Fodinicola acaciae: one gene and its partner. The protein of the gene in region 1 interacts with the protein of each later gene in a pairwise test. Links are inferred from orthologs where the notes say so. Each region holds a gene or a part of one and is shown on either strand. Other genes may lie near its edges.

Region 1 (3,380 bases):
GCCAGGCACCGGCGCCGCATCGAGGTGCGCAGAGCGCCGTGCACCGAGCCGCCATATTCTCCGGTCGAGCACCTCGAAGAACGCCACCTGCGCCTGGTCGGACGGCCGGCGCCGCCGATCGAGGCGTACGCCGATCCCCTGCCGTTCGAGACCGACGAGCCGCGGACCACGCCAAAGCAGGATCCGGTCTTCGCGCCGCAACCGACACCGCGACGGCAACTGCCGTGTCCGCGTACGGTCGCCAAGCGGCTGACCCAGGCCATCGTCGAGGTGATGGCCGGCCGCCGGCCGGTCCAGCAGCTGATGCCGGTGACCTCCGAGCGCGTCTACGCCGCGCTGCTGACCCGCCTCGCGGCCACCTCGGCCGCACCGGTGCCGGGACAGCCACGACAGAGTCGCGTGCCAGGACAGGTCAGCACCGTACGGGTCGACGAGCCGGCCGACGGCGTCGCCGAGGCCTGCGCCGTGGTGACGCATCACGGCCGCAGTCGCGCGATCGCACTGCGCCTGGAAGGCTACGACGGCCGCTGGCGCTGCACCTACCTACAGCTCATCTAGTGGCCGCCGAAAGCCGGGATGTCCGGCCGGCAGCGACCTGGCCAGCACCCAGCCGCTGACCACCAGGCACAGCACCACCAGCGGCCAGCTCATCGCCACCCTCGCGACACCGAGCGCGACAACGGCGTTCGCGTAATAGAGGACACCGAAGACGGCGACGCGCAACGCATACTGCAGGACCCAGATCCACGACGCCAGCGAGTACGCGCGCACCAGCGCACGGTCCTTGCGCCACCTGGTCTTCTGGCCGAGGACGAAGCCGATGATCACGCCGAGCAGCGGCCAGCGCAGCACGATGCTGATGATCCAGACGAGCGCGCTCGCCGCGTTGGATGCCAGCTGCAGCAGGAAAAAGTCGGCCGCACGGCCGGTGTAGAGCGCGATAAGCGCGGCGACGCAGACGCCGAGCAGGCCGATCAGCACGGCGCGCGGGCGCTTGCCGCGAGCCAGCCGGAAGACCGCGACGGCGACGCCGACGGCGATCGCCACGATCGCGCCGACCCACACCGAGCGGCCACCGGCGAGCCAGCCGACGACGAACGCGACGACCGGCAGTGTCGCGTCGATCGACGCCGTACGACCTCCGAGGAGCGACACCAGCGACTCGTTGTCCCGCTCCGTACCCGTAGCCACCAACTAAGCCTGCCCTAACCGGCGCCCGCGCGTACGCCGGGCCCCTGGTGATGATGGCCACTGGCGCCGTTTGCTCTGGTGACGCGCACAATGGCTGGCATGGACACGGTGCTGGTCGTGGACGACGAGGTGCAGCTGCGCCGCGCGCTGCGGGTCAACCTGAAGGCCCGCGGCTACGAGGTGCAGGTCGCCGAGGACGGCCGCACCGCGCTCGACCTGGCCGCGAAGCGGCAGCCGGACCTGGTGATCGTCGACCTCGGCCTGCCGGACATCGACGGCGTCGACGTCGTACGCGGCCTGCGCGGCTGGACGACGGTGCCGATCATCGTGCTCTCGGCGCGCACCGAGCAGGCCGAGAAGGTGTCCGCGCTGGACGCCGGCGCCGACGACTACGTCACCAAGCCCTTCGGCATGGACGAGCTGCTGGCGCGAATGCGAGCCGCACTACGCCGCGGCGCGGCCGGCGAGGAAACCCCAGTCATCACCACGCCGCATTTCACCATCGATCTGGCCGCGAAACGCGTGACGACCGCGGCCGGCGAGGTGCGGCTGACCCCGACCGAGTGGCACATCCTCACGACTTTGGTGCGCCACCGGGGAAAACTCGTCGGCCAGCGGCAGCTTCTGCGCGAGGTCTGGGGTCCCCAGTACGGCACCGAGACCAACTACCTGCGCGTCTATCTGGCCCAGCTGCGCCGAAAACTCGAGCCCGACCACACGCATCCGCGCTATTTCGTCACCGAGCCGGGCCTCGGCTATCGCTTCGAGAGCTGATGGCCGCATGGCCACCATGCGTGCACTGGACGCACGCATGGTGGCCATGCGGACAACGGTCGCGTACGGTCAGCTGGCCTCGGTCGCGCCGTGGCAGCGCTTGTATTTCTTGCCGGAGCCACAAGGACAGGGGGCGTTGCGCGGCGTCTGCTTGCCGGTGACCTTCTGGCCGGGAGCGACCTGCTTGCCCCCGGACGCGACCGTCGACCGCGGCCCGCTGCGGCGTGCGCCGGCCGCCGGCTCGTCCTGGATGACCGGCATGATCTGCGTCGGCGCCTCGGAGTCCAGCGTCGGCGCGGAGTATTCCAGCCGCTGCGGCGTCCGCGGCGCGGCGATGTTCTTCAGCGCCTCGATCCGGCCGGCCTCGCTGCGGTCCTCGGCCTCCGCCTCGTCCTGCTGCACCTGGACCTCGACGTTGAACAGGAAGCCGACCGCGTCCTCCTTGATCCCGTCCATCATGGTCGCGAACATGTCGAAGGCCTCGCGCTGGTATTCCACCAGCGGGTCGCGCTGCGCGTACGCCCGCAGGCCGATGCCTTCCTGCAGGTAGTCCATCTCGTACAGGTGCTCGCGCCACTTGCGGTCGAAGACCGACAGCAGCACCTGGCGCTCCAGCTCACGCATCGGCTCCTCGCCGATCTGCGCCTCGCGCCGGTCGTACGCGGCCTGCGCGTCCTCGCGGATGCGCGCGGTCAGGAACTCGGCGTCCAGCGCCTCCGGACCGCCGGCCTCCTCCTCCAGCTGCTCAAGCGTGACCGACATCGGATAGAGCTGCTTCAGCGCGGTGAGCAGCGCGTCCATGTCCCAGTCCTCGGCATAGCCCTCGCTGGTGGCGCCGACGATGTACGCCTCGATGACGTCGTCGATCATGCCGCGGATCTGCTCGTGCAGGTCTTCGCCGTCGAGCACCTTCTTACGCTCGGCGTAGACGACCTTGCGCTGCTTGTTGAGCACCTCGTCGTACTTCAGGACGTTCTTGCGGATTTCCGCGTTCTGCTGCTCGATCTGCGTCTGCGCGGACAGGATCTGCCGGGTGACCAGCTTGGACTCGATCGGCACGTCCTCGGGGATGTTGAACCGCTCCATGATCGCCTCGACCGCGTTGGCGTTGAAGCGCTGCATCAGGTCGTCGCCGAGCGACAGATAGAACCGCGACTCGCCGGGATCGCCCTGCCGGCCGGACCGGCCGCGCAGCTGGTTGTCGATCCGCCGCGACTCGTGCCGCTCGGTGCCCAACACGTACAGGCCGCCGGCCTCGAGCACCTCCTCGGCCTCCAGCGTGACCTCCTTCTTGGCCCGCCGGAGCGCCTTCTCCCACGCCTCGTCGTAGTTGTCCGAGTCGCGGTCGATGCCGCGGTTGCGCAGCTCGGCGTCGGCCAGCGCCTCGGCGTTGCCGCCGAGCAGGATGTCGGTGC
Region 2 (3,393 bases), on another replicon or contig:
CCAGCACGATGACCTGCAGCCAGCCGGCCATCAGAACTTCTCCGGAAACAGCAGCGCCACGATCAGATAACCGGTCAGCACGACGGCGACCGCCAGGCCGACGAGGTTGGCCACGAGTTGTACGGTCACAGCCGCTCGACTCCTCTCGCCACCAGGGCGATCAGGGCGAACACCGCGACGGTGAGCACCACGAAGATCAGGTCGCTCATCAGCGACCGACCCCCTTTCCAGAAGAAATTCCGACAGTGCCGACGTTAGAAAGCACCGGCGGGCGCGTACGGCTCGTTGACGGCTCCCATACGCCGCTCCAGACCGCGTTAACGTGTTCTTGACGGGGGCTGTGACGGGCCTCGCTAGCGGAGCCGGCCGGGCGCGGCACACTGATGGCATGGCGCGCGGTCAGTTGCGGATCTACCTCGGTGCGGCACCCGGGGTCGGCAAGACGTACGCGATGTTGGGGGAGGCCAGGCGGCGTCTGGACCGCGGCACCGACGTCGTGGTCGGCTTCGTGGAGACGCACGGCCGCCAGCTCACCGCCGAGCGGTTGACCGGCCTGGAAACCGTCCGGCGCCGGACAGTCCACTACAAGGGCGCGTCATTCGAGGAGATGGACGTTGACGCGATCTTGACGCGGCGACCGGCGGTCGCGATCGTCGACGAGCTGGCGCATACGAACGTGCCAGGCATGCGCAACGAAAAGCGCTGGCAGGACGTCGAGGAGCTGCTGGACGCCGGAATAGAGGTGCTGACGACCGTCAACGTCCAACATCTGGAAAGCCTGAACGACGTCGTCGAGCAGATAACCGGTGTGCCGCAGCGCGAAACCGTGCCGGACGAGGTCGTACGCAAGGCAGACCAGATCGAGCTGGTCGACATGGCGCCGGAGGCGCTGCGGAAACGAATGGCGCACGGCAACATCTATCCGGCCGAGCGGGTCGACGCGGCGCTGTCCAACTATTTCCGCGTCGGCAACCTGACCGCGTTACGCGAGCTCGCGTTGTTGTGGGTCGCCGACCGCGTCGACGAGGTGCTCAACCGCTACAAGGCCGAGCACGACATCCGGCGTGTGTGGGAAGCGCGTGAGCGAGTCGTGGTGGCGCTGACCGGCGGCCCGGAGGGGGAGACGCTGATACGCCGTGCGGCCCGGATCGCCGCGCGATCGGCCGGTGGCGAGGTGCTGGCCGTACACGTGCTGCGCAGCGACGGCCTGACCGGCGCGTCGCCGGCCAAGCTGCGACGGCAGCGCGAACTCGTCGAAAGTGTCGGTGGCAGCTTCCACACTGTGGTGGGGGATGACGTTCCAGCGGCCCTGCTGGACTTCGCGAGGGGGGTGAACGCGACGCAGCTGGTCCTGGGTACGAGCCGGCGCTCGCGGCTCGCGCGTGCCTTCGCCGAAGGCATCGGCGCGACCGTCACCGCCGCCTCCGGCGACATCGACGTACACATGGTGACGCACGCCGAGTCCGGCGGCTGGCGGCGCCGGCTGCCCCGGCTGACCGGTGGCCTCAACTGGCGTCGCCGGGTCGCCGCGCTGGTGGTGGCCGCCGTCGGCCTGCCGTTGCTCACCGAGCTGTTGCTGGCCTTCGGCGACGAGGTGACCAGCGCCAGCGTGCTGCTGTTGTTCCTGATCCTGGTCGTCGGTGTGGCGCTGATCGGTGGCCTCTATCCGGCGCTGATCGCCGCGGTCGCCGGTGGCCTGATCGTCAACTGGTTCTTCGTACCGCCGGTCGGCACGTTCACCATCGCCGAGCGCAACAACGTGGTCGCACTGTTGGTGTACGTGCTGGTGGCGGTCGCGGTGGCGACCGTCGTGGACCGGTCGGCGCGGCGAGCGACCCAGGCCGCTCGCGGCCGCGCCGAGACCGCGATGCTCGCCTCGCTGTCGCGCAGCGTGCTGGCCGGCAACCGTGGCGTACCAAGCCTGCTGGAGCAGATCAGGGAAGCGTTCGCGCTGACCTCGGTGACGATGCTGGAGCGCGACGGCGAGCGGTGGGCGGTCGCCGGGTTCGCCGGGCCCAACCCGTGCGAGAAAGGTGGTCAGGCCGACGAGGACATCCCGGTCACCGACGACCTGCGGCTGCTGCTGTGCGGCCGGGCACTGGCCGCCGCCGACCGGCGCGTACTCGTCTCCTTCGCCGAGCAGGCGGCGGTGGCGCTGCAGCGCGCGAGGCTGCTCCGGCAGGCGGCCGAGGCGGAGAAACTGGCCGAGGCCAACAGGATGCGCACGGCGCTGCTGGCGGCGGTCAGCCATGACCTGCGTACGCCGCTGGCCTCCATCAAGGCGGCCATCGCCGGCCTGCGCGCCGAGGACATCGAGCTGGACGAGACCGACCGCAAGGAGCTGCTGGCCGCCGTCGACGAGTCGGCCGACCAGCTGACCTCGCTGGTGGCCAACCTGCTCGACATGAGCCGGCTGCACACCGGCACGGTGGCGCCGACCAGCCAGCCGGTCGGCTACGACGAGGTGGTCGCGCGAGCGCTTCGCGGTCTGGAGAAGGCCGAGCTGGCGCGGATCGAGGTGGACGTGCCGGACACCCTGCCGTCCGTACGAGCCGACCCCGGTTTGCTCGAGCGCGTGGTGGCCAACGTGGTGTCCAACGCCGTACGACATGCGCCGACCGGTCCGGTGAAGGTGTCGGCCAGCGTCCACCTCGACCAGATCGAGCTGCGCGTCATCGACCGCGGTCCCGGCATCCGGCCGGACGACCGGGAGAAGGTTTTCGCGCCGTTCCAGCGGCTCGGCGACCGCGACACCGGCACCGGTGTGGGGCTCGGTCTCGCGGTGGCGCGCGGTTTCACCGAGGCGATGGGTGGCACGCTCACTCCGGAGGACACTCCCGGTGGCGGCGTGACGATGGTCATCGCTCTTCCGGCGGATTCGACAACCGCACCGGCCGTCGTACCCTGATGGCATCAGCCGGTGTGCGTGGCACTGGCGTCAGCAGGGGACGGGATTCGCTATGGGCGGTCAGGGTTTGAAAGGCCTGCTCAGGAGGTTGACGGCGCCGGAGGAGGAGCTGGAGGCCGAGGATCTGCAGCGGGCCTGCGAGCAGACTGGCGCCACCCCGGTCGGCAACTGTTCGCGCGGCAGGCCGGTGACCGTTTCCGGCCGGCTGCGTTCCGTGCAGTACTGTCCGCGTAGCAACCTTCCGACGCTGGAGGCGGAGCTGTTCGACGGCACCGGCACGGTGTTGTTGGTGTGGCTCGGCCGGCGCAGCATCGTCGGCATCGAGCCGGGCCGGCCGATCCGGGCCAGCGGACGCCTGTCGGTGCGGGACGAGCGCAAGGTGATCTACAACCCCGAATACGAGCTGGAGCCGGCGATCAAGTGACATCAGGCGAGTCCAGGCTGGAGAAGCCGACCACGACCTCCGAGCCGGGCTCGGATCCGAA

Evidence for each region.
Region 2: the proteins of GNX95_RS19700 (region 1) and GNX95_RS00215 interact in binary tests that used the Escherichia coli proteins (3 or more experiments, as listed by UniProt). The link is inferred for Fodinicola acaciae from one-to-one orthologs.

What each region holds. Positions count from the first base shown.
Region 1 is NZ_WOTN01000002.1:923,210-926,589, reverse strand. The notes cover bases 190-3,127. They hold GNX95_RS19700 (response regulator), read left to right. Parts: upstream 190-1,290; coding sequence 1,291-1,965; downstream 1,966-3,127. Other genes in these bases: secA (preprotein translocase subunit SecA), read right to left, coding at 2,035-3,127; GNX95_RS19705 (DUF3159 domain-containing protein), read right to left, coding at 544-1,191; GNX95_RS19710 (Rv3235 family protein), read left to right, coding at 190-558. Outside these bases: more of GNX95_RS19710, read left to right, coding at 1-189; more of secA, read right to left, coding at 3,128-3,380. UniProt on the Escherichia coli protein: Member of the two-component regulatory system KdpD/KdpE involved in the regulation of the kdp operon.
Region 2 is NZ_WOTN01000001.1:48,720-52,112, forward strand. The notes cover bases 1-3,148. They hold GNX95_RS00215 (sensor histidine kinase), read left to right. Parts: upstream 1-388; coding sequence 389-2,908; downstream 2,909-3,148. Other genes in these bases: kdpA (potassium-transporting ATPase subunit KdpA), read right to left, coding at 1-31; kdpF (K(+)-transporting ATPase subunit F), read right to left, coding at 31-129; GNX95_RS00220 (OB-fold nucleic acid binding domain-containing protein), read left to right, coding at 2,961-3,148. Outside these bases: more of GNX95_RS00220, read left to right, coding at 3,149-3,332; GNX95_RS00225 (DUF3159 domain-containing protein), read left to right, coding at 3,329-3,393. UniProt on the Escherichia coli protein: Member of the two-component regulatory system KdpD/KdpE involved in the regulation of the kdp operon. KdpD may function as a membrane-associated protein kinase that phosphorylates KdpE in response to environmental signals.